4 regions of the Paenibacillus sp. FSL L8-0638 genome follow, and region 1 is predicted to be linked to each of the others. Evidence: riboswitches for the same ligand, from Rfam matches in the RefSeq annotation. Region 1 holds a riboswitch; each other region holds the start of a gene.
The links. A riboswitch is a leader RNA that binds a small molecule or an ion and turns the genes downstream of it on or off. The one in region 1 is predicted to bind thiamine pyrophosphate.
Positions count from the first base shown of each region.

Region 2: it holds a riboswitch for thiamine pyrophosphate, as region 1 does, so the genes downstream of both, MKY35_RS04625 (ECF transporter S component) here and thiC (phosphomethylpyrimidine synthase ThiC) in region 1, are expected to answer to the same signal.
Region 3: it holds a riboswitch for thiamine pyrophosphate, as region 1 does, so the genes downstream of both, MKY35_RS02105 (ABC transporter substrate-binding protein) here and thiC (phosphomethylpyrimidine synthase ThiC) in region 1, are expected to answer to the same signal.
Region 4: it holds a riboswitch for thiamine pyrophosphate, as region 1 does, so the genes downstream of both, tenA (thiaminase II) here and thiC (phosphomethylpyrimidine synthase ThiC) in region 1, are expected to answer to the same signal.

Region 1 covers NZ_CP151960.1:833,700-841,717, forward strand. Annotated here, with positions in the region: gene MKY35_RS03725 (alpha/beta hydrolase) at 1-387, opposite strand, end outside; gene MKY35_RS03730 (IclR family transcriptional regulator) at 687-1,430, shown strand; TPP riboswitch at 1,586-1,698, shown strand; gene thiC (phosphomethylpyrimidine synthase ThiC) at 1,886-3,730, shown strand; gene MKY35_RS03740 (hypothetical protein) at 3,853-4,005, opposite strand; gene MKY35_RS03745 (YitT family protein) at 4,514-5,350, shown strand; gene MKY35_RS03750 (SdpI family protein) at 5,973-6,170, shown strand; gene MKY35_RS03755 (DUF1648 domain-containing protein) at 6,355-6,702, shown strand; gene acnA (aconitate hydratase AcnA) at 6,776-8,018, opposite strand, start outside.
Region 2 covers NZ_CP151960.1:1,023,361-1,031,378, reverse strand. Annotated here, with positions in the region: gene MKY35_RS04635 (energy-coupling factor transporter transmembrane component T) at 1-634, opposite strand, end outside; gene MKY35_RS04630 (ABC transporter ATP-binding protein) at 609-2,060, opposite strand; gene MKY35_RS04625 (ECF transporter S component) at 2,060-2,656, opposite strand; TPP riboswitch at 2,912-3,023, opposite strand; gene MKY35_RS04620 (TatD family hydrolase) at 3,067-3,864, opposite strand; gene MKY35_RS04615 (polynucleotide kinase-phosphatase) at 3,885-6,494, opposite strand; gene MKY35_RS04610 (3' terminal RNA ribose 2'-O-methyltransferase Hen1) at 6,491-7,945, opposite strand; gene MKY35_RS04605 (nucleotidyltransferase domain-containing protein) at 7,968-8,018, opposite strand, start outside.
Region 3 covers NZ_CP151960.1:472,148-480,165, reverse strand. Annotated here, with positions in the region: gene MKY35_RS02125 (NAD(P)-dependent alcohol dehydrogenase) at 1-808, opposite strand, end outside; gene MKY35_RS02120 (EAL domain-containing protein) at 1,168-2,229, opposite strand; gene MKY35_RS02115 (bifunctional 2',3'-cyclic-nucleotide 2'-phosphodiesterase/3'-nucleotidase) at 2,501-4,603, opposite strand; gene MKY35_RS02110 (pyridoxamine 5'-phosphate oxidase family protein) at 4,828-5,262, opposite strand; TPP riboswitch at 5,533-5,642, shown strand; gene MKY35_RS02105 (ABC transporter substrate-binding protein) at 5,837-6,880, shown strand; gene MKY35_RS02100 (hypothetical protein) at 6,889-7,071, opposite strand; gene MKY35_RS02095 (MTH1187 family thiamine-binding protein) at 7,380-7,673, shown strand; gene MKY35_RS02090 (ABC transporter permease) at 7,670-8,018, shown strand, end outside.
Region 4 covers NZ_CP151960.1:4,584,452-4,592,469, forward strand. Annotated here, with positions in the region: gene MKY35_RS20265 (glycosyltransferase) at 1-265, opposite strand, end outside; gene MKY35_RS20270 (NAD-dependent malic enzyme) at 663-2,384, shown strand; gene MKY35_RS20275 (AEC family transporter) at 2,459-3,412, shown strand; TPP riboswitch at 3,592-3,694, shown strand; gene tenA (thiaminase II) at 3,833-4,522, shown strand; gene thiM (hydroxyethylthiazole kinase) at 4,597-5,439, shown strand; gene thiD (bifunctional hydroxymethylpyrimidine kinase/phosphomethylpyrimidine kinase) at 5,436-6,266, shown strand; gene thiE (thiamine phosphate synthase) at 6,263-6,976, shown strand; gene MKY35_RS20300 (aspartyl-phosphate phosphatase Spo0E family protein) at 6,921-7,088, opposite strand; gene MKY35_RS20305 (helix-turn-helix transcriptional regulator) at 7,525-8,018, opposite strand, start outside.

The DNA of each region.
Region 1 (8,018 bases):
CGCCAGATCATACATGGGAATCCAGCTTTCTTCGCGGTTAGCTCCATAACCATGGCTGAAAATAATCGTTTTCCGCGATTGATCCGCCGGGATATACCAGCCTTGTACTATGCGGCTACCATCCTTGGCAGGAAAGCTGACTTCCTCATAAGGCATGTTTTTGGCCTGCATCGGATTAGAGTACAGCGGCGCGACGGTAGGATTCGTAAGTACCCATGCGATGTAAGCATGCAAGGCAATAAAACAAAACAGCAGAAAAAAGACGACCGATAGCAGCAGAGCAATCACAACGTGCTTGAACCGCAGCAGACGGGGATTAAAGAGTGGGGTGGACGGCTCCTGGACAGCGGTCTGTAGCTGAGAGTTGCGCTGGGATGTAGAAATCATGTAAGAGCCTCCTTATATAAAATTGATCTTCGTTTCATAGAATTTAGGTATAATTCCACTTGAAAATGATAGTGTATATCCGTATAGATACCTATTATCGTATGATGGGGGTTATCCAAAGTCAACGCCTGAACCGGAAAAGTAAAAATGATGCAAAGAATTGTCGATGTTTGTTCTCGTTCTGTAATATGGTTGTCACAAAAACATCGGTTTACAGTAGCCGCGACTATTCTATATAATTTATGTAACCATGTTTCATAGTGTGAAACGAATATGGATACAAGAGGAGCGGTTCACGAATGGAAGACCGTAAATTAACCGTTCGCGCTGTAGAGCGTGCACTTGATATATTGTTGTGTTTTACCGCAGATTCGGATCTTGGCCTAACGGAGATTGCCTCCAAAATTGGTCTACATAAAAGCACGGTTCATCGGCTGCTGACTACGTTGGAGGATCGGGGCTTTGTCGTTCGGAATGCCGAAACGGAAAAATATCGACTTGGCTTCCGAATTTGGGAGCTATCCACACATTTGTCCCAAAGTGACGAGCCGGCGGTGTTGTTACAGCCTGCAATGGAAGGACTGCGTGACCGTCTGGGCGAAACGGTCAGCTTGTACTTACGGGACGGCAGCATGCGTATTCGCATACAAGCCGTGCAGAGCAATCAGGCGATCCGCAGGGTTGCGCCTGTGGGTGCGCGTATGCCGCTGGCTGTAGGAGCCTCCAGTAAGGTGCTGGCTGCCTTTATGCCGGCGCAGGAGCTGAAAGCCCTGCTAAGCGGGAATGAATGGCCGCCCTCGGTAGATGCGGAGGTCTATAAAGCCCAGCTGCAGGACATTCGCGAGAAGGGCTATGCGACCAGCTATGAAGAACGGGAGCCAGGAGCCGCTGCTGTGGCAGCACCAATTGTGAACCGGAAGGGACAGGTCACTGCGGCTTTATCTGTATCCGGTCCGGTCAGTCGGCTTGCACCCGAGACGCTACATGACTTTGCTCCGATTTTGATCGAAGCGGCGAAGGAAATGGGGCTTATGCTTCCGTAACAAGAATGAATGCAGTTGAAGCAAGCAAAGTGATTTGATGAGGAGCGTCTTCTTGCTAAATGGAACCTAGAAGGGTTGCCAAAGCCATAAATTTGAAGTAGTCTGATAAGGATGGCGAGATGTCTGCTATGTCCGCCTCATGTGAATAGAAGTATTGCAGTTACTGGGGGAGCCTGTAATGCCGGGCTGAGATGGAATCGTGTAAGATTCCGGACCCTTTGCACCTGATCTGGATCATACCAGCGTAGGGAAGTAATCGGCCATTGAAATGTATACGCAGCTGCTGTCTACGGTGACGCATTGGAATAGGATTATTCCACATGTGCACGGTTTGGATAGCTGCCTCGTTAGATTAGCCGGTTCCCTGGGGAACCGGCTTTTTTGCATAGATCAGTGCCACCCTGGGAATGGTTCCGGATCGGTGTGTCATTTCATCGAAACGGGAGGAATGGACAATGAAGCCGACAGAAGTAGAAGGAACAAAAGGAACAGAATTGAAATCAGCAGAAGTAAGGTTGGCAGGAACAAGGGAAGTTGAGGTAGAGAGAACAAACGGGAAGCAATCAAGTGGGGTAACGCCCTTTCCAGGGAGCCGTAAGGTATATATTCAAGGCTCGCGGCCGGATATTGCCGTGCCAGAGCGCGAAATTGCTCTCCATCCTACACATACGCCACAGGGTACAGAGCATCATGAGCCATTGCGTGTGTACGATACAAGCGGTCCCATGACTGACGAAGCCTATCAGGTCGATATCCGTCAGGGTCTGCCTCCACTACGGCGAGCTTGGGCACTGGAACGGGGCGATGTGGAGGCTTACGAGGGACGCGCCGTCCAGCCGGAGGATAATGGACTGAAACCTGGTTCCAAACGGGAGACGGTGGAATTTCCCGGCGTGACCAACCGTCCGCTTCGTGCTACGCAAGGGCGTACAGTGACACAAATGCATTATGCACGACAAGGGATCATTACGCCCGAAATGGAATTTGCGGCCATCCGCGAAGGGGTGGAGCCTGAGTTTGTACGGCAGGAGTTGGCTGCTGGACGAGCCATTTTGCCTTCGAATATCAATCACCCGGAAAGTGAGCCGATGGTCATTGGGCGTCATTTTCACGTGAAGATCAATGCGAACATTGGTAATTCTGCGGTTACCTCCTCGATCGAGGAGGAAGTGGAGAAAATGACCTGGGCTGTGCGTTGGGGTTCGGATACAGTTATGGACCTGTCCACAGGCCGTAATATCCATACCACACGTGAATGGATTATTCGGAATTCTCCTGTACCGATTGGGACTGTGCCGCTGTATCAGGCACTTGAAAAGGTGAACGGCGAAGCAGAAGCGCTGACGTGGGAGTTGTATCGCGATACGCTGATTGAGCAGGCGGAGCAGGGAGTGGACTATTTTACAATTCATGCGGGTGTATTACTGCGGTATATACCGATGACCGCGAATAGAATGACGGGAATTGTGTCCCGTGGCGGGTCGATCATGGCAGCCTGGTGCCTTGCGCACCATCAGGAGAATTTTTTGTATACACATTTTGAAGAAATCTGCGAAATTATGAAAGCCTATGATGTGGCCTTTTCTCTCGGGGATGGTCTACGTCCAGGTAGTATCTATGATGCGAATGATGAAGCACAGTTTGCAGAGCTGGAAACGTTGGGCGAGCTAACGCAAATCGCATGGAAGCATGATGTTCAGGTCATGATTGAAGGGCCGGGACATGTCCCTATGCATAAAATCAAAGAAAATGTGGATTTGCAAATGGAGATTTGTAAGGAAGCTCCTTTCTATACCTTGGGACCGCTCACGACGGATATTGCCCCCGGATATGATCATATTACCTCAGCCATCGGGGCGGCGATGATCGGTTGGTTCGGGACGTCCATGCTGTGCTATGTTACGCCTAAGGAGCATTTGGGTCTGCCGAATAAGGATGATGTCCGCGAGGGTGTCATTACCTACAAAATTGCGGCACATGCTGCCGATCTGGCGAAAGGTCATCCACGGGCGCAGCAGCGGGATGATGCTTTGTCCAAGGCACGCTTTGAGTTCCGCTGGCGGGATCAGTTCAATCTGTCGCTTGATCCCGAGCGGGCCTTGTCCTACCATGATGAAACGCTACCGGCAGAGGGAGCCAAGGAAGCACATTTTTGCTCGATGTGCGGCCCCAAATTTTGTAGTATGCGCATCACACAGGACATTCGCGCCTATGCAGCGGATAAGGGGCTGAACACCGAAGAAGCAGTAGCCGCTGGGATGCGTGAGAAGGCAGAGCAGTATCGGGATGGCGGTCAGTAAAACGAATGTGTGAGTTTAGGAACGCATGAATCAAAAAAAGCCGTGGTTCTCTACAGTCGATGTAGGAAACTACGGCTTTTTGGCTTATGTAAAGCTAGTCATGCAACCGGATAAACGGCGCCTTATTTTTTACCCATTTTTTCATTCAAAATGTCCTGAAAGCTGAGCTTCTTCTCCGAGCTATCTTCTTTCTTCTGCATACTCACCGCGTTGGCACGTTGGTATTGGTGGTGAAAGGGCATCAGGGTGTGGACGGTTAAGTTCATTGTATTCATGTAGATCATTCCTCCAATTCCATATTGTCAAATTCAGATTGAGTTGCTTTGGACGTCTGTATAGGACTATTTGTATGTACTTGATGTCGTAATGCTATGTAGGTTGCTTGGTTATGTTTCAATCATTATACCCACATTTTTTCAAAGTAAAACGCTTTTGACATAAAACAGGAAGATGGTCATATGTGTCCAAAATGCCGATTAGGAGGATGGTCGTTTTAGGGGAAAATGTGCCTAGGTCTAAAACAAGGGCTTGAGGCCCGTTTTCTTAGTTTAGTAGTCGGGATTGTGTTTTTTTGTCGAATAACCTTGTAAAAGGAGGATTTTGCGGAATCCTCAAGTCAGGATTGAGGCAGTCTGGTGGCGAATTAAAGTGTCAAAGTTGTATTGACTTTATGTTTGGTAGTAGATACCATGAACTGGTTGTCAGCGTATTTTGACAACAAGAGTCAGCCAATCGATCTGGCGATTCATCCTTTGAAATGTTAGAGAGAGGATTAGAGCATATATGAAAAAATGTATTGCAGACATCGCATTTATTATTCTGGGTGCGTTTTTTTTCGCGCTAGCTGTTAATCTGTTTGTGATCCCGAATGAGTTTGGTGAGGGGGGCGTTACAGGGGTCACAATCATCCTGTACTATCTGTTTCAGTGGTCTCCCTCGATCGTTAATCTGGTGATTAATGGCTTGCTGCTGATTGTCGGATATAAATTTTTGGACAAGAGAACGACCTTGTACACTATAATTGCGGTCGCTTTTAACTCGCTGTTTTTACATTTAACAGTCAACTGGCGGATTGATTCGCATGAGCCGACGATTAATGCCGTTTTTGCCGGAGTTTTGGTAGGGGCCGGCATTGGCTTAATCGTACGGGTAGGTGGCACAACGGCGGGAACGGTCATTTTAGCCCGGATTGCCAACAAGTATCTAGATTGGAATATCAGTTATGGTCTGCTGTTTTTTGATTTGATTGTCGCATTCTCTTCCTATTTTATTATTGGCCCGGAAAAATTGATGCTAACTATCGTTATTTTGTACGTTGGTACGAAGGTGATGGACTTCATGATCGAAGGACTGAACCCCAAAAAAGCGGTCATGATCATTTCGGAGCACCAAGATAAAATTGCCGAGATGGTCATTACGAAAATGGATCGTGGAGTTACTGTCCTGTCAGGCCACGGTTATTACACTAAAAATCCAAAAGAAGTGCTGTATATCGTCATTAGTAAACAAGAGGTATCGGCGCTTAAAAAGATAGTGAAAGCCATCGACACAGCAGCGTTTATCACCATTCATGACGTGCGGGACGTGTTCGGAGAAGGTTTTCTGGATATTTCGAAGTAGCTCGCGTGCGAAGGTCAGGTTATAGGAGAATAGGGTAGGAAGTCGGTCCTGAGGGATCGGCTTTTTTGCTTTGAGATGTTTATTTTAATAATCGAAATAGAGTAGATAGATAATAACTTCTTTTCGAAACAGAAGAAAAGCTATTTTTTGTAAAAAAATATTGTGAATGTGACTTTGATCTCTTATTTTTTTGAAAAATATGCATTATGATCTGACAATAATATATATTTTATTAAAATATATTCATTTTTTATATTGAAGTGTTATAAATGCACTTACTTCTAAAATCAACTGAGAAACAGTTCCAAGTGAGGTTGTTTTGAGTGGAGAATAACTATGATTTAAAAAAAGAATTTAAAAAGCCGTGGATTCAGATTTCTATTTTATTTATTATATTGCATTTTATAAATTCATTTATTATATTGCCTTCAATGAACCCTCTAAAGCTCCCTTTAGCTTTTTTTATTGTGTCATCAGGAGCGATGATTATCTCTTTTCTTATTGTTGTCTTGTATCCAAAATTCTCGAAACATAGAGAACAATTTTCTGAAAATAATTTGGTTCCATATCGTAAATATGTTCCAGTGTGTTTGTTGTTCTAAATTTTATTTTTCTTTTTTTAATGTTACTGTATTCAAATGCTATTTACTTCAGTCCCTTAAATATAGTTTTACTGGTTTCAGCGATATCGCACTTAACAGTAGGTATCACATTCACTAAATTAACACCTAACCGTTTAATTGGTTTGAAGTTCCCATGGCTGCTTTCGAATGAAAAGGCATGGAAGAAGACGCATCGTATCTCTGCTTATATTGGATAGCCTTTGGCTTAATCGGGATCGCTATAGGATTAGGACAAGAAGTTAATGTGTATATGTTGCTCGCTTCTTGTTTACCGACGATGATTAGTTTTGTTACTTCTCTCTTTCTAAGCCATAGGTATAAAAATATAGACTGCTGATATCTGTATAATGCGGATCGATTTAGCATATTAGGGGGATTTCCATGAGAAGTAAATTAAATTTTTCTAATGTATTGTCTTTTCTTATTTCTGTTTTGCCTTTCATTATCTACCTTTTCATGTATCCGACAATGCCCAGGAATGTAGCAATCCACTACAATTTCAATGATGTGGCTGATCGTTTTGTTGACAAATCTTCCCCTGAGGTATGGTTGTTGTGTGGAATTAGCTTCATATCTTTTATGATTATGCTTATGCTCCAACCCTATTTCAGTCGTCAGTTCAAGAGCGAAGAAGGCTCTGCAATCATGGAAAGCCTGCCTGGTCTCTTCACACTCCTTATAACCCTAGTGTTCTCAGTTCTCGGCATATGTTTCCTTTTAAAGGCTTAAAGCATGTAAAAAATCCCCTCTCAATGTGCAGTTTCCACTGCATTTGGAGGGGATTTTGTTATTTATACGCTCTTTACTCTTGAATCATTTGACGCAATACGGTTTGCAGAATACCACCGTTGTGGTAGTAGTCGATGTCGACGGTGCTGTCCAAACGAGCAATTACTGGGAATTCGAACTTCGTGCCATCCTCGCGTTTAGCCACAACCGTAAGCTCTTGACCAGGCTTCACGTCATTGTTAATGCCGAGAATGTCGAAGGTTTCACGACCATTGAGGACTAAGCTGGACCAGCCATAGCCTTCCTGGAATTGCAGAGGCAGTACACCCATGCCGACCAGGTTACTGCGGTGAATCCGCTCGAAGCTTTCGGCAATGACAGCCTTAACGCCCAGCAGAAGCGTACCTTTGGCCGCCCAGTCACGAGAGCTGCCTGTGCCGTATTCCTTGCCAGCAATGACGATCAGGTTCTGATCGGCTGCCTGATATTTCATGGACGCATCATAGATGGACATTTCCTCATCCGTTGGCAAGTATTTGGTCACGCCGCCTTCAGTACCTGGAGCCACATTGTTGCGGATACGGATGTTGGCGAATGTACCGCGCATCATGACCTCGTGGTTACCGCGACGGGAGCCGTAGGAGTTGAAATCCTTGCGTTCCACGCCATGCTCCTTCAAGTACAGTCCTGCCGGGCTGGAAGGAGCAATGTTGCCTGCTGGTGAGATATGGTCCGTTGTGACCGAATCATTCAACAGGGCAAGCACACGGGCATTACGGATTTCCTTGATATCCTGCACGCCATCCTGAAGTTTTTCAAAGAATGGTGGATTTTGAATATAAGTTGATTTTTCATCCCATTCATACAGTTCGCCTTCAGGAACCGGAATGGAGTTCCATTTTTCGTTGGCAGTAAATACATTTTCGTATTTGCGACGGAACATATCCGGGCTGAGAGACAGGCTGATGGCTTCCTTGATTTCCTCGGAAGTGGGCCAGATGTCTTTCAGGTAGACAGGCTGATTGTCCTGATCATAACCGAGCGGATCATTCACCAAATCAATGTTCACTGTACCTGCCAGGGCATAAGCGACAACCAGTGGCGGTGAGCCGAGATAGTTGGCTTTGACCTGCGCATGCACACGGCCTTCAAAGTTCCGGTTACCGGAAATAACTGCGCCAACCGTTAAATCATGGTCTGTGATAGCTTGACTCACTTCGTCAGGAAGTGGGCCGGAGTTACCGATACAGGTTGCGCAGCCGTAGCCTGCTACATGGAAGCCGAGGGCTTCGAGCGGTCCGATTAATCCCGCTTTT
Region 2 (8,018 bases), 190 kb from region 1:
CTTCCATAGCAATAGCAATGCGCTGGGCACGCCGAATACTTTGAGCGAGTAGCGGAATCGCATACCTGCGAAGCGTGGCATACATATTCCATTTGGACACATGCTGATGTAAACCTCGAATACGGTGGGCTTGTCTCAATGCCTGGAATTCCTCCACCATCATAGGCATCAACCGCATGGCTGCCAAAAAGCTGTATGCATACTTCGGAGGGAGCTTCCATTGCTGCATCAGTGAATAAAAAAGGTCCACTGGACGAGTCGTTAAACCAAACAACAAACCTACCGCAGCCATACTCAGCGCACGAAAGCCCAGATGCATGCCTCGGTAAAAGCTTTCCTGCGTCACATGGATCAAGCCCCATGTCCACCAGGTCGTCACCCCTTTGCCGAACATCATCATGCCCGTTGAAGTTGAAATAAACACCAATATAAAGGGAGACCCGTATAGCAGCAGCCTCTTCCATGGATGGCCTGACCAGACAAGCAGCAACAGCATAGCACACGCAACATTAAACATGACATTCGGATCATGAATGACTATAACGACCACAAACAGGATGGAAAACATCACGAGCTTTAGGCCCGGATTCACGCGATGCAGCCATGTTTTATGATGGGGAAAGGACAGGTTCATACTGTAGTTCCCCTTTCTGAATCCGCCATGTATCGGTACAATATCGACGGACAATTTCCGGGTCATGGGTGACCATCACAATGGCCGTGCCCGCCGCTCTCAGCTGCTCCAACATATCCAGCATGACAAAGGTATTACGCGCATCCTGCCCAAAGGTCGGTTCATCGAGCAGCAGCACTTCCGGCTCACGAATCATAGCCGTAGCAATACTCAACCGCCTTTTTTGGCCTAACGAAAGCTGATACGGATGACGCTCGTCCAGCCGCTCCAGTCCGAACTGTACGAGCATCCGATCGACCCGTTCCCGGCACTGTTCAACGGTATACAAGCTCTTGGGTAACGAATACTCTAGTTCCTTTCGTACGGTATGCGATACAAATTGCAGCTCGGGATTTTGAAACGCGAACCCGATACGCTCTGCCAGTTGTTCTGTACTGCCTGCCTCAATTCCGCGCACGCTATAACGTCCCTGTGTGCGAAGTAAGCGCATCATGGAGAGCAGCAGCGAGCTTTTGCCAGCCCCGTTTTCACCAACCACGCCAATCCAGTCGCCAGGCTTCACCTGCGCATGCTCCACATAAATCACTGAACTTAAACCGCGGAGGCCGCTAAAATGTTCCAGCTCCAGCACATCAGTCCCCGTACCATTCTGCTGTGTCACTGCTTCACTCCAACGTGGCGAAGACGATTCATTCCATACTCCCGGATGCCACACGCCGTACTCGGACAATGCCTGCCGGTGCACATGAAATACTTCTTCGGCCCTTCCATCCGCAATGATCTCCCCTTGAGCAGAAAGCACCACAATCCGATCCACATCATGGACAATTTCATTAATTTTATGTTCCACGATCACCAGTGTCTGGTCTGCCGAAATGTTGCGAATGGTATCCCACACCTGTGTAGTGCCTTCCTCGTCCAACAAAGCCGTGGGCTCATCCAGAAAAAGCACTTCTGGCTCCATAGCCAGCACAGACGCAATCGCCAGCCGCTGCTTCATTCCCTGTGACATACTGCCAATGGGCATATGTATATCATCCGTCGATAGACCAACCTGTATCAGTAGCTCGCGAATACGGGATCGCATCTGCTCCCGGGGAACCTGATTATTTTCCAACACAAAAGCCAGTTCCTCATCTGCATATGACATACAGAACTGCGTATCAGGATCTTGAAATACAATACCTGAGACACTTGGGATTACAGCAGCATCGCATTTCATAGGCACTTCTATCGTGCGTGGAATCAGACCGCTTAACACTTGGAGCAGTGTTGATTTACCGCATCCACTCGGTCCCAGTAGCAGCAGCTTTTCCCCCTTGCGGACAGACAAAGACATATTGTGAAAAAGCAGCTCTTGCTCACCGGGGAATTTCAACCGTAGCCGGGTGATCGAAGCCACCACATCTTCGGTTGCCCGGCTCATCAATCCAGCCCCTTATAATCTTGTTCCGTTGCAGGCCTCAAACTTCGCGTGACTCCGGTTACCTCCAATGCCTTAGCCAGATAGAACGCGAATACCCCGGCAATCACAATACTGCCAATCATCCGAAATCCAATATACAAAACATAGTTCCAAGTCGATAGCTGATCAATATACCCGTAGCTGAAGTCTAAAATCAGAGAAGTGACAGCCGCCCCAGCCGCAGCTAGCGAAGCAACCCACAGGTTTGCGTTCCGATACAGAAAAGCCGCAAAAAACAGCTCCGCTCCCAAGCCTTGCAGCAGGCCATAGTACAAAGTGGACATGCCCCATTCGCTTCCCAAAAAAGCACTGACCGTTGCCGCTGCCACCTCTGCCAAAATTGCAACACCCGGCTTGCGAATGATGAGATAAGCAAACGTGCCTGCCATAAACCACATGCCATACATCAGTTGCTCGGCGTGTAGCCCAAATGGTTTCATCAAATCATAGGCAGGCCCCCATATTTTATAGACCAAACCGAACACAACAGATATCACAATCGTGACCAAAATATCAGTCAGCTTCAACCCTTTGGACGCTCTTACAGTAGTATTCATTATTGCGTGCTCCCCTTTTCCTTATAGTTGGCCTCTTGGCCATAAAAAAAAGCTTGTCTGGAGCTGAATCTCCAGGCAAGCTTTATGCGCAGTAAAAGGTGAAGCACCATACAAAACGTCATTTGTCGATATGCCTTGATGCCTTATATAACCAGTAGTGTAAGCTACTACACTGATATTAAGCCAAGTCAGGGTCAAGGTAAAATGCTAGGACATGCATTGAATCTATCGACAACCGCAAAACAAGCGGCATTCTTGTATAGTGTTCTTGGTTTCTCTACGCTGGCATTACCCAGATCAGATTTTACGGTCAGTGGCAAGGGCCACCCTCTCAGCCTGACTTTCTCAAGCTCCCGACAATGCTTTTTTAATTCACTATAATATATACCACATTTTTGGCTTTGACAATCCTATAATCCGAAGAAACGCTTAGCCGTTTCCGTCGTCGCAATTTCGATCTCCATCATGCTACGGCCTGTGCACTCGGCAATCGTAGCGGCGATGTGAGCGAGATACATCGGCTCATTACGCCCTTCTTTGGGCTTCACGGGCAGATTACGCGGGGTCAGAAATGGAGCATCCGTTTCAATCATCAACCGGTCTAGCGGAATATCCCTAACCAGCTCACGCAGATGTTTGCCACGCCGTTCGTCGCAAATCCAGCCGGTGATCCCGATATACAGTCCCATTTCTACATACGTATGCAGTTCCTGTTCCGTGCCGGTAAAACAATGCACTACCACTTTATCGACAAGCCCTTGATACTCCCGCAGCATAGCGGCAAAGTCCTCATGTGCATCTCGTTCATGCAGAAATAACGGCATTTTCAGCTCACCCGCCAGTTGGATTTGCTCGCCAAACCATCGGCGCTGCACATCACGTGGCGAAAAATCACGGTTATAGTCCAATCCGCATTCCCCTATGGATACGACCTGCGGCTGACCCGCCAACTGGCGGAGCTGCTGAATCGTGTCTGCACTGCAGTCTTTGGCATCATGGGGATGCACGCCAGCTGTCGCATACAGCTTGCCCGGATAACGCGCTGCATACTGAGAAGCTTCCCGACTGCTGCGGACACTGGTCCCGGTAATAATCAGCGGTGAAATCCCTACAGCCGCGGCTCTCTCTACCACCTGTTCCCGATCTGCATGAAACGAACGATGCATCAAGTTCACACCAATATCAATTAACGGTGTACCCCTTTCCATCTCAATCCCTCCCTCGCAAACTACAATCTTGGATCAATCGGCTCTGATTCCAGAGATAGTGCGGCAAGGACGCATTCATGAATACGATCTACCGTATCCTTGCGGACAAAACGTTCCACGCCTTCCATACCAAGCGCTCCTTCCATCAGGGCATGACGCTCCTTTTTGTTCGTTCGACGCTGCTTCAGACGCTTTAAATTCTCAGGGGCAAGATAATCCATACCGTAAATGATGTGCAAATACTTCCGGCCTCTCACCTTGATTGCAGGCTGAATCATCTTGTCCCGATTTTTCATCAAAAAGCGTTCCGGCTTGATCACAATCCCCTCATGACCATCCTCTGTCATCTCGTTCCACCAACGAATGACCTCTTCCTCACTTGCTTCGTCCGTGATCACGCGATACTCTGTCTCCATAAACAGGGAAGACAGCCCAGCCAGCTCCCGGTTTTGCTCCATATGCCAAATATGAGAATGGTCGAAAAAAGTCTTTCCGCTGTGTGCCAGCGTATGAAACGGTGCGATACGAATTTCATCCAGACCGTCCACATCCCAGCAATATTTTTGAAAAGCCTCTTGAAACGTCACGGCATTCGCGTACTTCTGTTCCATTTCCTCCAACCAGTCTCCAACCTCTCGGCCCGCAACCTTCGCCTGCTTCAGCTTGTCTATCAGCTTACTGCGATCCAGCAGAGCTGCCTCCCCCACATGGGCATACTGTGCAGCAATCAGTTCCCGAGCCTTGAGATTCCACGGTACAATTTCCGCATCCAGCAACACAAAATCCGTCTGGTTCCGTTCAAAATATCCAGCCGTCTGTAGATCCACATTCAGCTTTTCCAGCACTTGCTTCCCAAGGCTTTGTTCAAAGAAAGCTCTCCCGCTCCGACTGTAGATCGTGCCCAATGTCGGGTAGCCTACATACTCGACAGCGGCCTGTTCGTTTTTGAATAATAGCAAAATAGCCCGGCTACCCATATGCTTTTTCTCCGCTACCATCGTTTGTACACCTTGCCCGCGATAATAAGCCAGCGCCTCACGCGGATGCTCCAGATATCCTTCCTCTGCAGAAACCGTGGGAGCAGGACTCATCGTCGGCGGAATGTACACCAGTTCCTCCATCGGTACTGTCACATGTGACACGGTATCTATAGCGGTTTTGACCGATTCTCCTTGAACGCGCACTTCGCCATACGATTCCGTCAGTACACTGTAACCAGCGATGAGCTTGCGTAAATTCGGCGGGGAAAACCGTTTTCTCTGCCACCGGACAAGTGGACTATCGGGATCATTCGCATAATTCTCATGTGCCGAAACGCTGACAAATTCCTTTTCTGGATAACGATAAGCGGTCAGCATACCGCCAAATACCACACCCTGATCAATATTCACCGTCTGGTTCACAAGGGTAGGCTGCGGTCTCGGATCATGTCCCCATACTACTATTTCTCCCGATTCATGGTCTACGAACCAATCCTTGCGGATCGGTTTTCCGTCTGCATCCTGACCTTCCGTATCTCCATAACGACAGTAATCAGAAATACGTGCCGACTGTTTGCCGATAAAATGATCCTTAATCCCGGCATGAGCCACGACCACGTGTCGCAATCCATTCCTGCCAAAAATAAGATGTGAGGGTGCATGTAGCAGAAAATCCCTTAACTCGCTTCTAAGCTGTTCCGCCGCTGCCTTGCCCGCTTTTTGTTCATACTGGGCCAGTTCCTCTGCAAATCGTTCATCCCCATAACTGAGAGTCACCTTTCTCCCATCAAGGTAACGGCCGATTTTCCAGCCATGATTGCTGTCAATCATATACGCTAGTCCGGCATCCACGTGCTTTTTCCAGAACTGCACCGCTTGTAACGATTCTGGGCCACGGCTCATCACATCCCCGACAGATACCAGTCTTCTGCCATCTGGATGATAGTATAGTCCTTCCGTATCTTCCGTATATCCTAGCCGCTCTATCACTTCCAGCATCTCACGGTAGCACCCATGGATATCACCAATGATGTCAATACCTGAGCCAATCTCATGAAACAGTGGCTGCGCACGGCGAACAAAGTTCATTTCTTCTACATTCTTAAGGATGTAGCAAGCGTTAAAGCCTTCCTCACGGATACCACGCAGGTTCCGCTTTAACAGCTGTGCCTGCTGCTTGACCCGTTGGCGGCCACGCGGATGCTCCCTGCCTAAATCCCGTTCCAGCAGCACAGCCTCGGGTACATCCAGTACCAAGGCCATCACAGGAACATGCGCCTTGGCTGCCAGCTGTACATATTTTTGACGGTCCTCAGCATACAAATGGGTGGCATCCACAACCGTCAGTTTATTCAAGCGACAGCGCATAGCCAAAATCGTATCCATCGCCTCAAATGCCTTGGCTGATATCTGCTGATACTCATAGAACAGTACGTCCGATTCCAGCCTTGGAAGTCCAGTCCAGTCTATAAATTCCGTATCTCCGACCAGCTTGCGAAAATGATCCGAGGATACCACTTCTGTCTCCAGTAGAATCCCTTCGCTCACCAGCCTGTCCAATAATGTGGTTTTGCCACTGTTGGAGGCCCCCACCAACACAACCAGTCCAGCATGCGGTAAATGAATCGTACGTTTGGATGAATTGCTCATGTTTCCTTCTGCTCCTTTCTGCGCGTAAATATAGCCATTTGGGTCGGTTGTCCAAAGCCTTCGGCCTCTTCTCCGATCCCCTTCAGCGCTACCGAATAAGGAGCTTCCGCAATCCACTGCTCACATCGTTCCTGAAACTCGCTTCTACTCCATTCAAAACGGTGATCGCCATGCCGCAGCTCTTGCTGATTCATACGATACACTTCATTATATTCACGATTGGGAGTCGTCACGATCAGCACGCCCGGCTGATACTCCGTCACAATCGTCTTCATCACCCGGTTCAGACGATGCTCATCCACGTGCTCAATGACCTCACATAGAATCATCACATCTTTGCCCCGCAATTGTTCATCATAATAAAAGAGAGAGCCCAGCATGGGTGTAGGGCTAATCGCGTCGGCATGCCTTTCCAGCTTGGCAAAACGCTCCACGGCTCTCACCTGTGCATACGCAGACGGCTCCACCGCCCAAATCTCTTCAACGCCCGTCATTCGAGCCAGCCGAGCCGAAAGCTTCCCTTCCCCTGAACCAAAATCTACGATTTTCTGTCTGTGAGGCAGCTTGCGAATTACGTCCATAATGGCTTGATATCGCAGCTCATTTAGCCGTACTGTAGGCTGTTGCTTCCCTTCTTCCTGTGGCTGTTCTGGCTGTTGAATCTGTTCGTGCTTATCCTTTTGAGCTTGGACAGTATCCTTTTCAATATGTTTTTTTGTGCCTGTTGTTTTAGCAGAATCAGATTGCTCAAATTGCTCAATCAGATTGGTAAAACGAAGCGTGCGTCGAATGATAAGCTCGCGTAGTGGATGCTCTGGCAGCCAGCCCTCACCGTAACGTCTCAGCTTGTCAAACTCTTCTTCACTAATGTAGTAGTGCTTATAATTATCCAGCACCGGAATCAACAGTAATAACTGACGCAACGCATACTGCACCGTCTGATGACCACTTAACGTGACATATCTGACGGTGCTTCGATTTTTCAGCTGAAAAGAATAGTCCGCTTCACCTCGTTCAATAGCCACTTGATAGCCCAGCGGAGCAAATAGTCCCTCCACCACAGCATCCGGCAAATCCGAAGCAACGGGCCCAAACGATAACTCCAGCGCAAAAGGGTGCGTCACCCATCCTGCATAGTCTTCCTTGGGTTTGCCGTTCAGGGCCGTGCCAAGCGAGCCACGAATATAGGTGCAAAATAAGCTGCTGGTTACAAACTCCCGGTCATTAATATATTGTGTAATATCATAGCTGTCTGGACTGTTTTTGACCAAATCAATCGAATCTGGCGAAGCCTGAATGACGATCTCAGCCTCTTCCTCGGTAAAAACGGTGTACACCATGCGTACACGTGCGCCTTTTTCTGTGCGATCATACGTATTGTAAGGATTCTTAGCAAGCAAATGCGAAATCATCCCTGCATGGGTTCCGGTTGCTTTTAGCGTGATGTGCATACTCCACTTCTCCTTCCCAGTCTTATGCTTTCCATACTTCATTCACCGCAGCGCGGAACAAATCATCCAACTG
Region 3 (8,018 bases), 360 kb from region 1:
CATCGAACTCAGGAATGGTCAAGCCCGATAAGAATCCGACCATGCTCACAGTCCCTCCGGTACGAAGTGCATTGATGGATTGCGCCATTGTTGCCGCTCCCCCTACATCCAGGACATGGTCGACTCCGCCGCCTGTCAGCTCCAGAGCCACCTTATCCCACTCTGGAACCTCCGAATAGTTGATTGTCTGCCATGCGCCGAGAGCCTTTGCCCGTTCCAGCTTGTCATTGCTGCTCGATGTGATAATTACCCGTGCTCCCGCCATCAGAGAGAATTGAAGCCCAAAGATGGAAACACCGCCTGTTCCTTGCAAGAGCACCGTATCTCCCGCTCGTAGCCCACCGGATTCCATCAGCATGCTCCATGCGGTTAATGCCGCAATCGGCAAGGTGGAAGCCTCCTCCCAAGAAAGGTGATCCGGAATGGCGACGACCCCTTCTTCATGCAGAACGATATATTCAGCCGCCACTCCACTGAGCGGGCCTCCCAGACTGTCCTTTAAGACCTCTGCTCTCGTGCTCCCGCCAATGAATTTCTGTTGTAAATTTGCCGCTACCCTTTGTCCAACCTGAAATTTTGTCACCCCTTCGCCCACAGCTACAATTTCACCCGCTCCATCGGATAACGGAATGAAGGGAAATTGAATGCCGATCGGCATGACTCCGTTGATAACTACCAAATCACGGTAATTGAGGGACGCTGCCTTTATGCGGATCAGAACTTCCAGCCGTCCCGGCACCGGTGTGTCAAGTTCCATCAAGGTTAACTCTTCAAAGCCAAAACCGTTTTTCAGTTGCACTGCTTTCATTTTGGTTGTCCTCCCTGTATTGTTAAACCTTTTACCTAATATAGATACAGTGTATCACCAAGGAAACACTGTTTCTTATATAGTACACTGTATCCAATTTTCTTCAAAACGTCAATCTTTACTTTTAAAAAAAACGGTCGTAAACTGCTTCCGGGCTTTTAACGGCCCTTACCAAGTAAAATTGGAGACTGGGTGGCTTTGCTTGCCAGAGCTTGTTCAGGTGGGCAAGCATGACCAAAAAACGCGAGTTGCAGGGGTGAAATAACCTCTGCACTCGCGTTTTTTACATCAATGCTTATACGACAGCCTTATTTAAGCTCCAATTTTTATAAACTACATCTACTTAAATTTGTTCCTGACTATATTACGCTGCTAAGCATAAAATTGGAGGGCGGACCGGGCTCCGGCTTGCCAAACAAATAACCCTGAGCCAGTGACACACCTGCTTCACGACAAAATTCAAAATCCTCTATCTGCTCTACTCCTTCAGCCAACACTTGGCCTCCAAAACGAAAAGCCGATTCTACAATTCCTGTGATTTGCCGTTTCTGATTACTGTTACTATGACAGCCGTCAATTATACTACGGTCAATTTTGACATAATCCGGCTGAAGGCAATTCATAAGCTCTGTCGTAGAATAGCCTGCCCCCACATCGTCCAGGGCAACTGAAACTCCTCGATTACGATACTGTTCAAAGATATGATGCAAAAAATTAAGGTCGTCTATCTCTTCCGTTTCTACGACCTCAAATACAAAATCCTTAGTACTCATGGATAACCGATCAATCGTCTCAAAGGTGTGATTCAAGCAATAAGCCGGATTATAAATGGTGGAAGGGAGAAAGTTAATAAAACGTTTAATCCCCGCCGGAAGGCATGTTGCACTTTTTTCAATAGCGGAATAACGAGCCGAGCGATCCAGATGAGCATGCAAGCCAGCTTCACGGGCGATTTCAAACAGTCGGAAAGGCTGAAAAGGTCTCTCCGCATGTGACGGACGCAGCAAAAACTCAAACCCGATAATATCCAGCTTGTGGTCAACAATAGGCTGCATATGGCTGGAAAAACTTTGATCCTTAATAATACTCACGATATCCGGATGTTGCAGTCTGGCTTGCAATTGACTAAATAAAAGCCAGTCCTCATATCCTTCGACATGATGCAAGCCAGTCACCACAACTTGTATATGGTTCAAGTATTCCTGCGGCAGACGAGCCAGTTCGTTAACCAGCTGTTCCAACTCTGAACGGCTGTCATAGCGAAACTCTATGCCGCCCTCACGCTCATGTTGCTGCTTCATTTGTTCCGATAGCATACCCAAACCATCCAATGCTGGAGTAAGCGACACCCTGGAATACCTAATTCTAAGCAATCCTTGATCCTTTATAGGTAATATGATGCTGCAATTGCTGCATGTCATAATGGTCCTCCTCGGAACAATTTTCCGGTTTTTTCACCATTATATCACAAATAACTAGAACAAAAGTACTATATAATTACGTTTTTTTACAAAAAAGCAGCTTATTCTTAACGATAACTTAGGACTTAAGTACATATTCGACAAAAACAAAACCTTTTTACACTCATAATAATTCGGGGCTGTTTTTTTGACATTAAAAAAAGCAACAAATCTCTTGGTTAAAGAGACTTGCTGCTTCATTCTGATATTAAACGAAAACTAAAATTCGAAGTTATTTGGACGCCTTTGGCTTTGTTGTTTTAGCTGGTTTAACAGCCGCCGGTTTGGTCGTTTTAACAGCTGGCTTTGCTGTTGCTTTCGCGGGAGCCACAGCTTCCTTTACAGGAGTCGTTGCTGCACTAGGCTTAGCGCCAGCTTTTAAGCTGTATTTGGCAAAGCCGTCTGCCGCGCCGCTCAAGTATGAAATTTGTTGATTGCCTGCCAGCACGTCTTTGGCATCAGGAGAGGACTCGAAAGTAACCTTTGCCTGACCAAAAGGAGCAATAGACCAGTTGCCATCCGCCGATGGATTAATCGTTCCGTTCGTACGAATATAGTCAACAACGACTTGACGACTTTCATCCGGTGCTGCCATCACAATTCGTTTGCCATCTGGGTTGGCCAGTTTGGATGAGGAAGCACGATAGTTATTGGTGGCTACGATAAATTTCTGCGCAGGATCAATAGCCTTCCCATTGTATTGCAGATCCTTGATACGATGCGCTGAAGAATCAATAATAGTTCCCTTGGCATCATATCGTGCAGGCTGCGTTACATCAATCTGGTAATTCACACCGTCAATGACATCGAAATTGTAGGTTGGGAAATCCTTGTTGATCAGCGATTGCTCCTCAGTTTGCTTTGGATCAATACGGTTGAACTGACCCGCAGACCACTCCAGCCATTCCTGAATTTCAGCACCGGTCACTTCTACAGCATGAACCGTGTTCGGGTACACATACAGGTCGGACACGTTTTTAATCGCTACCGTACCTTCAGGAATATTAGTGTAATACTCGGCTCCGTTTCGACCGCCGGCCTTGAATGGAGCGCCTGCCGACAATACTGGAAGTTTTTCGTATTCAGTTCCTTTGAGATGGTTTTGAACATACCATTTCTGTGCATTCGTCACAATTTGAATGGAAGGGTCGTCCTGCACTAATGCAAAATAGCTGGTAATTGGCGCCGTCGTTGTTCCTACAGGCTGGCGAATATAATCCAGCGTTCCTTGATGCTCTTCTTTGACCGCATCAATCAGTTTAAATTCAGGGATAAACTGCACAGTCTGATTAGTGGTGCTCACAACCGGACGCACTTGAGATTGAGAGTTAGTCACGTTCCACTCGCGATTTTTCTTTTCTAGGCTCAGGTCAATGATACCCAGATCCTTGCCCCATGAGGAAGCTTCCACGGCCGGTACGCCATTAATGGTTCCCTTATCCAGATCTACACCCTTCATATCTTTAAAATCAGGGCCAGGGAAAGATTTATGAGCATGCCCAAACAGAATAGCGTTAATTCCGTCCACCTGGCTCAAATACTTAACGGCATTCTCCATCAGTGGCGTTTGTGGCACATCCTCATAACCGGTATGCGCAAGCACGACAATAATGTCAGCACCTTCCGTCTTCATTTGAGGAATAAACTTTTTCGCCGTTTCCACAATATCCTTCGTAACGACTTTATCCTTCAAATTGGCTTCATCCCACTGCATAATTTGAGGTGTGACCAGACCGATCACACCCACTCTGAGTGTATGCTCTTCGCCCTTCTCGTCCGTTACTGTTTTATCAAGAATCTGATAAGGGGTAAAATAATTTTTAGTAGCTTGGCCCCCTTTATCAACATAAACGTTCGCATTTACATAAGGAAAATCAGCTCCCTTGAGCGATTTGTCCAGAAAGTCGAGACCGTAGTTGAATTCATGGTTGCCCACTGTAGCTGCATCATAGCCCATCAGGTTCATCATCTTGTAGACCGGATGGACACCGCCTTCTTTCTCAAAGGTTTTGTTGCGGGCCATATAATCGCCTAATGGGTTGCCCTGCAGCAAATCACCATTATCGAACAGCATACTGTTTCTTGTTTCACTACGTGCCTTCTGGATCAAGCTAGCTGTACTAACCAAGCCATACTCGTTGGTTTCTTTGTCCGAATAGTAATCGTAGTTCATCAGGGACGCATGGATATCCGTTGTTTCCATGATCCGCAAATTCACCGTAGCGCTATCACGAGAATCACTAGCTGCCCAGGATGGAACGGCTGAAAACACCAGCATGCTACAAGCTACAACTGCTGCTGTAAACCCTTTAAACCAATTTTTACGTAATAACAAAATATACCCCTCCTCATTAAGGTGTATGCCTCATATACATACTTTTGCACATATATGTAAGCCTTGAACCCACCATTTCTATTTTAATCCAACGCCAGACAAAAGAGTAGTCATTTACTTAAAATTATTTATGAAAAAATAATTAATTTTCTCAAACATAAAAAAACCAGCAAACCTCCTAATAAAAACTCGGAGATTCACTGGTCTATCCATTTATATTCGTATTATTTCTTCCACACCTGGCGCTCCGTTTGCTGACCCACATACTCAATGCGAGTCGGATTCACGTCCAGAATGACATAATCGGGATCATCCGGTCCGGAGAACCATTCCTTCAAGGAATCGTTCCACACTTGTTTGCGCAGCCCCTCATCAGCTGTAATCTGGACGGTAGCCTCCACTTCTACAACTTCCTTCGTACCGCCAACCTCATAACCCAGCAGCAGGTAAGCATTCGGATTGTCCTTTAGCTCATCCACTTTATGCGTTTTGCGATCTGTCGCCAGATGAATGTTCATTCCATCGTTAAAAAGGGCCATATAGCGTACTTTCGGTTTGCCACCCTCTACCGTACCTAACGAACAAAATTTGTTGTTATCCAAAGCCTTCACAATGGCTTGTTCCAGTTGGTTGCGATCCAATGTTTCCGTTTTACCCACAGTACAACAACTCCTTTTCACGAATTAGAATTCTCTACGGCCATGCCATTGGGCACCAGCCCATCTGAACCTACCTGCGCTGCTGTTCTGAAAATAACATGACCGGATCGAATCGGATTGATTCATACTCATTTTCAGATCAAAGCTCACAGTAAAAGTGTACCCTGTCGTTCGGCAAATGAACCGTCATCTCTCCCTTCATGCTGGACAGACCTGCATTCAAAGCATATAATCGTCGTAGTAAACCCGAATAAATGAACCCATTAAACCATACAATGCCAGGGGTGCTGGAATCGGCCGGCTGAGAGTGTGTCCCAAGACACTGACCCTTACAACCTGATCTGGGTAATGCCAGCGTAGGAATGCTTAAGCAAGATGTGCCTTTTTTACATAGGACCATCCCTTACTTTGGTATATACAAGCGCAAGCGTCCCGGAAACTCGGGACGCTTTTTTTGTTGAGGATTAAGTTGTTGGAAAGATCGCGTCCGGCAGATGTTATTTTTATGAAAGTGGGAAACTTAAGCTGTCTGATTGGATGGATACCGGGTAATCAAAAGGAGAGAACACTAACGATGAAGCGCATGAAAATATTAAGCCTGGGACTGATCAGTCTGTGGCTCATGGCCCTGACCCTGACCGCTTGCGGTGGAAGTCCCCCTACATCCCAAGAAGCGGCTTCCGCTACCGACACTCAAACGTCTACTCCGGCAAAGGGGCTCAAAGATGTTAAAATCGTGCTCGACTGGACACCCAATACGAATCATACGGGACTCTATGTCGCCAAGGACAAAGGATTTTACGAAAAAGCAGGTTTGAATGTCCAAATTGTTCAACCTGGTTCAGGCGGAGCCGATCAAATGGTTGCTTCTAATGCTGCACCTTTTGGTATCAGCTACCAAGAAGGCGTCACACAGGCCCGCACGCAAGGCGTGCCGCTTGTATCCATCGCTGCGGTGATTCAGCATAATACCTCAGGCTTCGCAGCCCCGGTAGATCGCGGAATTAAAAGCCCGAAAGATTTTGAAGGTAAAAAATACGGCGGTTGGGGCTCTCCCGTAGAAGAAGCGGTCATGAAATCCATCATGGATTCAGACAAAGGCGATGTGAGCAAAGTGAAGATCGTCAACATGGGTAATGCAGACTATTTTACAGCCGTGAAGCGGGATATCGACTTTGCCTGGATTTTCTACGCATGGACCGGAATCGAGGCCCAACTTCGAGGTGAGCCATTGGATATGCTGTATGTAAAAGATTATTCCAAAAGCCTCGATTACTATACGCCTGTAATTGTGAGCAACGAACAGACGATAAAAAATGATCCCGAGCTGGTTAAAGCGTTCATGGACGCTACCGCCCAAGGCTATGAATACACTATCGCCCATCCGGAAGAAGCCGCGGACATCTTAAGCAAAGCTGTACCGGAGCTGGATAAAAAACTGGTACTTGCCAGCCAAAAATGGCTAAGCCCACGTTATCAGGATGATGCCGCGCAATGGGGCGTGCAAAAAGCGGAGGTATGGCAAAACTATTCGGACTGGATGTACGAACGCAAGCTGCTCAGCAAGCCTTTGGAAGTCGATAAGGCCTTCACAAACGACTTCTTGCCCAAGCGTTGATTATGTTGTTAAAACGCTAAATAAGACTGAACTAGAGAAGTGAACGAAGCGCCACTACGCAGTCGGATGATGCTTCCCATCGCTGTTATATCCAGATTTCTTTTATGAATATCCAGAGGTTGAAATCTGGTTACAAAGGCGAATGCTAACGCTTGTACAGCACCATTCCGCCCACTTCGTTCTCGTTCCACTTGGTTTATTCTTTAGTTTCATATTATCTAAGCGCTAAGTAGGTACGTTTGTGTGTTAAAAATGCCGCACAAACCAGCTTTAAAAATAGGGTGCTTTTAAGGCGGGCAGCAGCGTAGCGGTTCATTTGAAATCTGGAGAAGCGGAGCGTTCGCCTTTGCAGGGGAATTCTTACCTTTGAAAACTTAAATAATCCAAGAATCCCCCTGCAACAGCGATCGTAAGACCAAATGAAACGCGGAGCGGTCTCAAACGCCTTAAACCACCCTATTTTTCTAAAACACTCCAAATGAAGGACAGGTGAATTTGCATGGCTAATACACTGCTCAGTATTCAAGTAATCCCTAAAACTCCTAATAACGAGGACTCTTACCCGTATGTAGATAAGGCGATTGAGGTCATTCAGCGCTCCGGTATCAAACATCAGGTGAACCCATTGGATACGACCATGGAGGGCGAGCTCGACGAGTTGCTGAAAGTGGTTAAAGAAATGCATGAGGCTTTGACGGAAGCGGGCAGTCCCAGCGTCATTTCACAGATCAAAATCGCACATAACCCACAAGGCATCAGCATGAACAAGCTGACCGAGAAATATCGCCCATGAATCCGAAAGGCAAGAACGCATCCTGGTGGAAAAGCGTATGGCCGCCCCTTGTGGCGGTCCTCTTCTTTTTAGCGGCCTGGCAGGGGGCGGTTTCCTATTTGCATGTTGAATCCTGGCTACTGCCAGCTCCATCCCTCATCGTACACGAGGGCATAGCCCAGACGGCGCTGCTTGGTGCCCATACATGGGCTACAATTCGCCTGACACTTGCGGGATTCGCTATAGGGACAGCAACGGGACTGTTGATCGCCATCTTTCTTCATACCATTCCTTTTCTCAAATCCGCCCTGTATCCGCTGCTTATCCTGAGCCAAAACATTCCGATCATCGCCCTGGGGCCGCTGC
Region 4 (8,018 bases), 2.1 Mb from region 1:
TGATTTGCACCATATGCTGATCACTGAACGGAAATGTTACATCCGTCACCAGTAACAATGGCATTTGCGGAAATTGGCTGCGGATCTGATTGGCTTTCCGCACCGCCTGCCCCGGCTCCCTATAATCAATCAAGCAGCAACATGCGTTCTCGTAGACTGAAGCTGCCTCCGTGTCCTTGCACTGTATATATTGGTAAAAACAAATTACATTGGGATAATCAATAGCCCTGTCATTATCGCTAAAAATGGCTATAGGTCCCTGCACACAAACCTCTCCTTTTCCTCCGAATAGTTCTATTTTGTTGAAAAAGAATTAAAAATGTTTGTTTATAGGGGTTAAATTAATGTCCAAATACTTCATATTTTCTTAACAAAATAGCTGACACTCCATGATATATAAGGGAATAAGAGAAGAAAAACTGATTTTCATATTTGATAAAAACAGAGTATTTAGACCTGATTCATTAGAACCAAAATTCTCAGCATTAGTTAGCGAATCCATATCGAAAATTAGTTCTTTTAGATCAATAGAAAGAAATGAATATGGTTATTTTGTCATATAGAAATAAACGAATAAAACAAATTGGCACGTCCATACTATGGATAACATGTCATCTTTCGTTATGAATAGTTATGTAAATGAACAGAAGGAAGGTCTTTCTATGGAAGCATTTTATGTCAATCGCGATGGGTCATTATCTACTCCTTTACGGGGGAAGGATGTGTTGGCAAATCCCCTTTTGAACAAAGGCGTTGCTTTTACAGAAGAAGAACGCAAAGAACTGGGTTTGGATGGAATCCTTCCTCCAACCGTCCTTTCATTGGAGAAACAGAGCGTACGAGCATATCAGCAATTTCTCGCACAACCTACCATGCTACGTAAAAATGCTTCTCTCAACGACCTCCACAACCGAAATGTCGTCCTCTACTATCGGCTACTAACCGATCATTTAAGTGAAATGCTACCCGTAGTCTATACACCGACCGTCGGAACCGCGATTCAAGAATATAGTCACGAGTACAACCGCCCTGGGGGCGTATATTTGTCGATAGATAACCCGAACGGTATTGGACAAGCGTTTTATAATTCCGGTTTGAGTGGTGAAGATGTGGATCTGATCGTCGTAACGGATTCCGAAAGTATTTTGGGCATCGGAGACTGGGGTGTCGGGGGGATTAACATTGCTATCGGTAAGCTTGCTGTGTATACAGCTGCGGCTGGCATTCATCCCGGGCGAGTGCTGCCCATTGTACTGGATGTGGGCACGAATAATGAAAAGCTGCTGAATGATCCGCTGTACATCGGAAACCGCCACAAACGGGTTCGCGGAGAAGCCTATAACCAGTTTATTGATACTTTTATCAGCAAAACGTCAGCTCAATTCCCGAAGGCGCTTTTACATTGGGAAGATGTGGGTAGCGTAAATGCCCGCCATATTATAAGAAAATATGGGCAAAGCATTCTCACCTTCAACGATGATATACAAGGCACAGGAGCGGTAACCTTGGCTGCGATTCTTTCGGCGGTAGGTGTCACCAAGATTCCGCTGCGTGAGCAAAAAGTAGTTGTCTTTGGCCCGGGGGCAGCAGGAATCGGCAACGCTGACCAAATTCGGGGAGCCATGATCGCGGATGGTCTTTTGGAGGAGGATTCATTCAAGCCATTTTGGGCTTTTGATTACCGCGGGCTGTTAACGGACGATATGGAAGATGTCCTGGATTATCAGAAACCGTATGTACGTAAAAAAGAAGAGGTCAGCTCATGGACGCGGTCGGATGACGGAAAAATACCACTGCTGGAGGTCATCCGTCAGGTGAAGCCTACTCTATTGATCGGAACTTCCGGTGTAGCCGGTGCCTTTTCAGAAGAGATTATCAAGGAAATGGCCAAGCATGTAGAACGCCCGATCATCATGCCCATGTCCAATCCTACAAACCTTGCCGAAGCGGTACCCGAGGATTTAATCCGGTGGACCGATGGCAAAGCATTGATCGCTACCGGAAGTCCTTTTGAGCCCGTCACCTATAACGGTACTGAATTTGAAATTGGACAGGCGAACAATGCCTTTGTTTTCCCGGGACTAGGTCTGGGTGCGATCGTAGTTAAAGCCAAAAGGATTACCCCTGCGATGTTTTCAGCCGCAGCAGATGCCGTTGCCAATGGCGTGGATTCGAATAAGCCTGGCGGTGCGCTGCTCCCTCATATCCGAAAATTACGTGATGTTTCGTACGCTGTTGCTGTTGCGGTTGCGAAAGCTGCGATTCAGGATCAGGTAGCCCAAGCACACATTTCAAATGTGGAACAAGCTATACGAGATGCAATGTGGAAACCGGAATATACGAAGGTCAAAGCAGTAGAAAGTGTAATTCATCATCCTCACTAATGCACCGTTTAGGGAAGAATATTGCCTTGTTCAGACAGGCAGAATACGTCAGTTTAAGCAAGGAGAATCGATCTATGAGTGTCGGACATATCTTGTATATTTTGGTGCCGATTTTTTTCGTAATTATTTTAGGGTGGTTAGCGGGGCATTACAAAAGCTTTGATGCCTCTTCCTCCAAGGCCTTAAATGCGCTCGTTACCAAATTTGCACTGCCTGCGCATCTATTCATCGGTATCACGACAACGGACAGGAAAGCACTCATCGAGCAATGGCCATTCCTGCTGGCACTGTTCATTGGCATTGTCGGCTTTTTTGCCGTTCTCCTTCTACTGTCCCGCTTTGCGGGGAAGCAGTCAGTGAAGGATGCCGCTATGTTTGCTTTGAACTCAGCACAGCCTACCTTTGCTTTTATGGGTATTCCGGTGCTTGGAGCCATCTACGGTTCCTCTGCTGTCGCCATTCCGATTGCGCTCACGGGAATTGTAGTCAATGCCGTCCTTGACCCGGCGGCTACTATTATAGCTACCGTAGCCAGCCGGAATTCAGGCAAAGAACGGAACGGTCACCTCGGAAGGTTAATCTGGGACTCCATTCTTCATGGATTAAAAGAACCGCTGGCGCTGGTTCCACTGATTGGTGTAATTTTGACCTTGTTCGGCTTCCATTCACCGGATTTGTTGAACAAATCGTTGAATCAAATCGGAGACATTACGTCCGGGGCCGCTTTATTCGCTGTCGGAGTGACCATTGGCGTACGCAACATTAGTTTTAGTGTAAGTGCCTTTGCCATCGCATTGTTAAAAACAATTGTGCAGCCTTTATTAATGCTGCTGATCGCCTACCTGTGCGGTCTGTCGTCTGCAGATACTGTGAAGGCAGTTCTGCTCGTTTCCTTCCCGGGTTCAGCAGTCGCTGCTATGATCGCCACCCGTTTCGAAAGCCTGGAATCAGAAACAGCCTCCTCCTTTGTCATCAGTGCTGTCATATCGCTCGTTACACTCCCAGTTCTGATTTCTCTTTTGGTATAAATGCTGATTAATTAGACAGTGAAGCCTGCCGCAAACTCCTTCGTGTAGACGGAACTGACCTTCTCCAGCACTTTTTTCCCCTCGAAAGCGAACTTCAGCTCTATCACTTGATCTTTGACCAGAGAGACGTATGTTTGACATAGCGTATGAACGAATGTACAGTAATAGTCAAAAGAATAGAAGTCCACTAGGGGAGCCACTATGGCTGAGACAAGAACGTATCTTGGACCCTTTGAACCTGATCTAGTTCGCACTAGCGTAGGAAAGTGGAGCCTTTATATATAAGGTTTCAAGCGTTTTTTTTGCGCATTGGGCCTATTGTTGAAGCCGCTCCAGTTTTCCGGGGCGGCTTTTTAGCGTTGTTCCAGAATTGTATCCTTACAGGACTTCTTGCTCTTCAATTTAATGGAGGTGGGGAAATTGAGTTTTACACAAGAACTCCGTCGGCAGGCGGACGGCATTTTTCAAGCGATTTTTGAGCATCCCTTTGTGAGAGGTATTGCTGAAGGAAGTTTGACAAGGGGACAGCTGATTCACTATGTAAAACAGGACTTTGAATATTTGAACGCCTACATGCGGATATATGGTATCGCAATCTCCAAATGCACGAATCGGGAGGACATGGCTGTATTTAATGAACAAATCTCTTTTATTCTCCACAGCGAGGTTCATCCGCATCAAAATTTCTGTGCTGTCGCAGGGGTGACCTATGAAGAGTTGCAGGGATATCCACTCGCTCCGTCGGCCCATCACTATATCCGTCACATGCTGACGGTTGCGCATGAGGGCAGCCTGGGTGAGATCTTGGCTGTGCTGCTGCCATGTATGTGGACGTATGCCCAGATTGGCCGCAGGCTACTGGATGAAGTAAAGCCGGATGAGTCCCATCCGTTCTATGAATGGATGGGCTTCTATGGAGACCAGCTTAATGATACAACACTCAAGTTCCGAGAACGTGTAGATGCTTGGGCGGAAGGCGCAACGGCTGCTGAGCGGGAGCGGATGATTGAGCATTTTATACTGAGCTGCCAGTTGGAATATAAGTTCTGGGACATGGCTTATAAGCAGGAAGAATGGCCGGTCCAGATGCAGGCAACGGTCTTGGAATAGTCAGCCTGTCAATTCGATGCGTGAAGTACGGTTAATGTCCTGTTGAACCACCAACTATAGAGAGGATAATCATGATGAGTACATGGGAAAAAAGTTATTCGGATCTCCTAACGAAGGTACAAAATAGCAAACCCCTCGTTCACAATATCACCAATGTGGTAGTCACCAACTTTACGGCCAACGGCCTGTATGCATTGGGCGCCTCCCCGGTGATGGCCTATGCACCCGAGGAAGTAGCAGACATGGCAAAAATAGCGGGAGCCGTCGTATTAAACATCGGTACGCTGAACCGCGAACTGGTGGATGCCATGATCATTGCTGGACAATCAGCAAATGCACACGGTGTCCCGGTCCTGCTAGATCCGGTCGGTGCGGGAGCAACGAGCTTTAGAACTGAGTCGGCACTGCGAATCCTGAGAGAAGTCAAAATCTCATTGGTGCGGGGCAATGCAGCCGAAGTCGCGCATCTTGTTGGAGAAGCCCGTGAGATTAAAGGCGTAGATGCTGGTGACAGTGCTGACAGCGGCAATGTCGATCTGGCAATTCGGGCTGCTCGAACGCTCAATACTATGGTTGTCATTACTGGAAAAGAGGACGTCATCACCGATGGGGCCGAAGCACGAATGATTAGCGGCGGAGACGCACTGCTCACGAAGGTAACCGGAGCAGGCTGCCTGCTGACCTCTGTGTTAGGTGCCTTTGCAGCTGTTGAACCCAACTTGCTGCTCGCAGGTACGGCAGGCTTGGCATTTTACGGTGCAGCAGCTTCCCGAGCCGCAGCACGTACCGCAGAACTGGGGCCCGGAAGCTTCCAGATTGCCTTTCTCGACGAGCTCGCCAAACTACATACAGGTTCGCTGGAGGGGCATGTCACTGTCCGTGAAGCCGGAACAACCACAGCAGGTGGTGCGCGATGACAGACACTCGTGTACCCAGAGCACTGACGATTGCCGGTTCGGACAGTGGCGGCGGGGCCGGGATTCAGGCCGATCTCAAAACCTTTCAAGAGCTTGGCGTATACGGCATGTCGGCTATTACGGCCGTTACCGTACAGAATACTTTAGGGGTCCACGGCGTATATCCGCTGCCACAGGAAGCAACAGCGGAACAGATCGAAGCTGTAGGATTAGACCTTGGAGTGGATGCCCTGAAGACTGGCATGCTGTTTAATGCAGGTATCATCCGTCTTGTGAGCGAGCAGATCCGAAAGTTCGGCTGGAAAAAGGTCGTCGTCGATCCCGTGATGATTGCCAAGGGAGGCGCTGAGCTGCTGCAACTGGAAGCGGTGCAGGCTTTGAAGGACGACTTGCTCCCCTTGGCCCTGGTCGTTACACCAAATATTCCGGAGGCGGAAGCCCTGACAGGGATCAGCATCCGTACGATGGAGGATCGCCGCGAGGCTGCAAGACATATTAGCAGTATGGGATCAGAATTCGTTGTGATCAAGGGTGGCCACGCTGACGAGAGCGAGAGCAGCGAACAGATTGTTGACCTGCTCTTTGACGGAACCGCCTTTACAGAGCTGAGCGGCAAGCGAGTACGGACTGTCCATACACACGGAACTGGGTGCACCTTCTCGGCAGCAATTACCGCAGAATTAGGGAAAGGGATGTCTGTACCGGAGGCTATCTCGAATGGCAAAGCCTTCATCCAGGCGGCGATTGAGGAATCTTTGCAGCTTGGACAGGGACATGGGCCCACCAATCATTGGGCCTTCCGTCGTCGTCAGGAGATGCTTCTATGAGCGGCAGAATGTTGTCAGAGGTGGTGCGCCGCCAGCTACAGATGTACCTGGTGCTTGGAAGCGTGAATTGCCTAGCGGAACCAGGCTGGGTCGTGCAGGAGGCTCTGGCTGGCGGGGCAACCATGGTCCAATTCCGGGAAAAAGGCCATGGCGCATTAACGGGTATCCCTATGTTCGAACTTGCGCGCCAGCTACAGGAACTGTGCCGCCACGCTGGTGTCCCCTTCATCATCAATGACGATGTGGAGCTGGCTCTTGAAATCGACGCTGACGGTGTTCACATCGGTCAGGACGATGAATCTGCCGAAACCGTCCGCGAGCGAATCGGAAATCGAATTCTAGGCGTCTCCGCCCATACCATTAAGGAAGCACGTCGAGCCATTCTGCAAGGTGCTGATTATCTCGGCGTCGGGCCAATCTATCCCACCCTCTCGAAGGATGATGCCCATGCTGTACATGGGCCAGCAATTTTATATGAGATGCGTAAAGCGGGAATTGATGTGCCAATTGTTGGGATCGGAGGTATTACAGTCGACCGTGTTGAGGAAGTCGCACGTGCAGGTGCAGATGGTGTAGCGGTGATTTCAGCCGTGACACAGACAAAGCAGGTTAGAGGTACGGTCAAGGAATTCAAAAAAAATATGGTCTCATTTCTCAATGATCCGATCTACATGTTTGATAATGATTCAACAGATCATCCAGCTTTTTAGATTGTTCTATTACTTTGGGATGTGTTAAAAATCCATACTTTTTCTGGACCTGATACAGTTTCTTCCTAGCTCGTTCGACACAAAGTAAAGTCACACCTTGGTTCATCAGCATGATCCCTCCTATATGTCATATTTTATAACAAAAAGACGTTTTTTGGATTTTCAAATAATGCGCCTAACAAAAAAAGAACATCCCCAAAAGTTTGCATAAACAAAGATATCCCTAAATCCACGTTAAAAGGACCTCTGTTCCACTAATAAGTGGAACAGAGGTCCTTTTCATAAAGAAATCCAATGTTTATTGAGGCATACCAATCAATCTGACCTAGAGATTAGCCTTATTTTGTTTAATTTCATTGTTCTCTTTCTCGGAAATAAGTAATCCTAGCAGGTATATCCTCTGTACGATACTCCAATTAACAGAACTCCACCAGCAATAGAAATCAGAATAACTAGCAGCCGTTTAAGCACCTCCAATTTGTACTTGAGGTGTTATTCTTTGATTTTGGTTATGCGACTGAACAGGCATTGTGAAAATAAACAAGAAACTAGCTGCGATGACCAGCAGAATCATTTTTTTCAACATTGTCTAACCACACCTTTTCTAATAGTTTGAAATACTCTTCCCTTGTTTCGGGAAGCGCATGTGCTTGAAAATGTGCAAAAAGTCCCGTACAGTTTATAAAATAAGTCTCATTATTTAATATATGGGCTTTTACCAATGCATATATTAAGTGTTTAAAGCCATCGTTGTACATTCCCCGCTTCAAATAGTAATAAGCTAGTTCGTAACCAAACCATGCAAAATAATCCGGCATCACTTGTTGGGTGTACATATCAGTAGATTGTGATAGCAGAGCAAAAGAATTAATCTCCACTTCAAAACGTGAAAGGACATCATTGATATCTATTGCATATCGGTTAGCAGCTATCATAACGTTCAGCAACTTGGATAACTTTTCATTCTCGGTAGTGATTGATGTGGATGCAATATATTCAACATAATGAGGAAGCACTTTCCTATCTCCAGATAGGAGTCTAT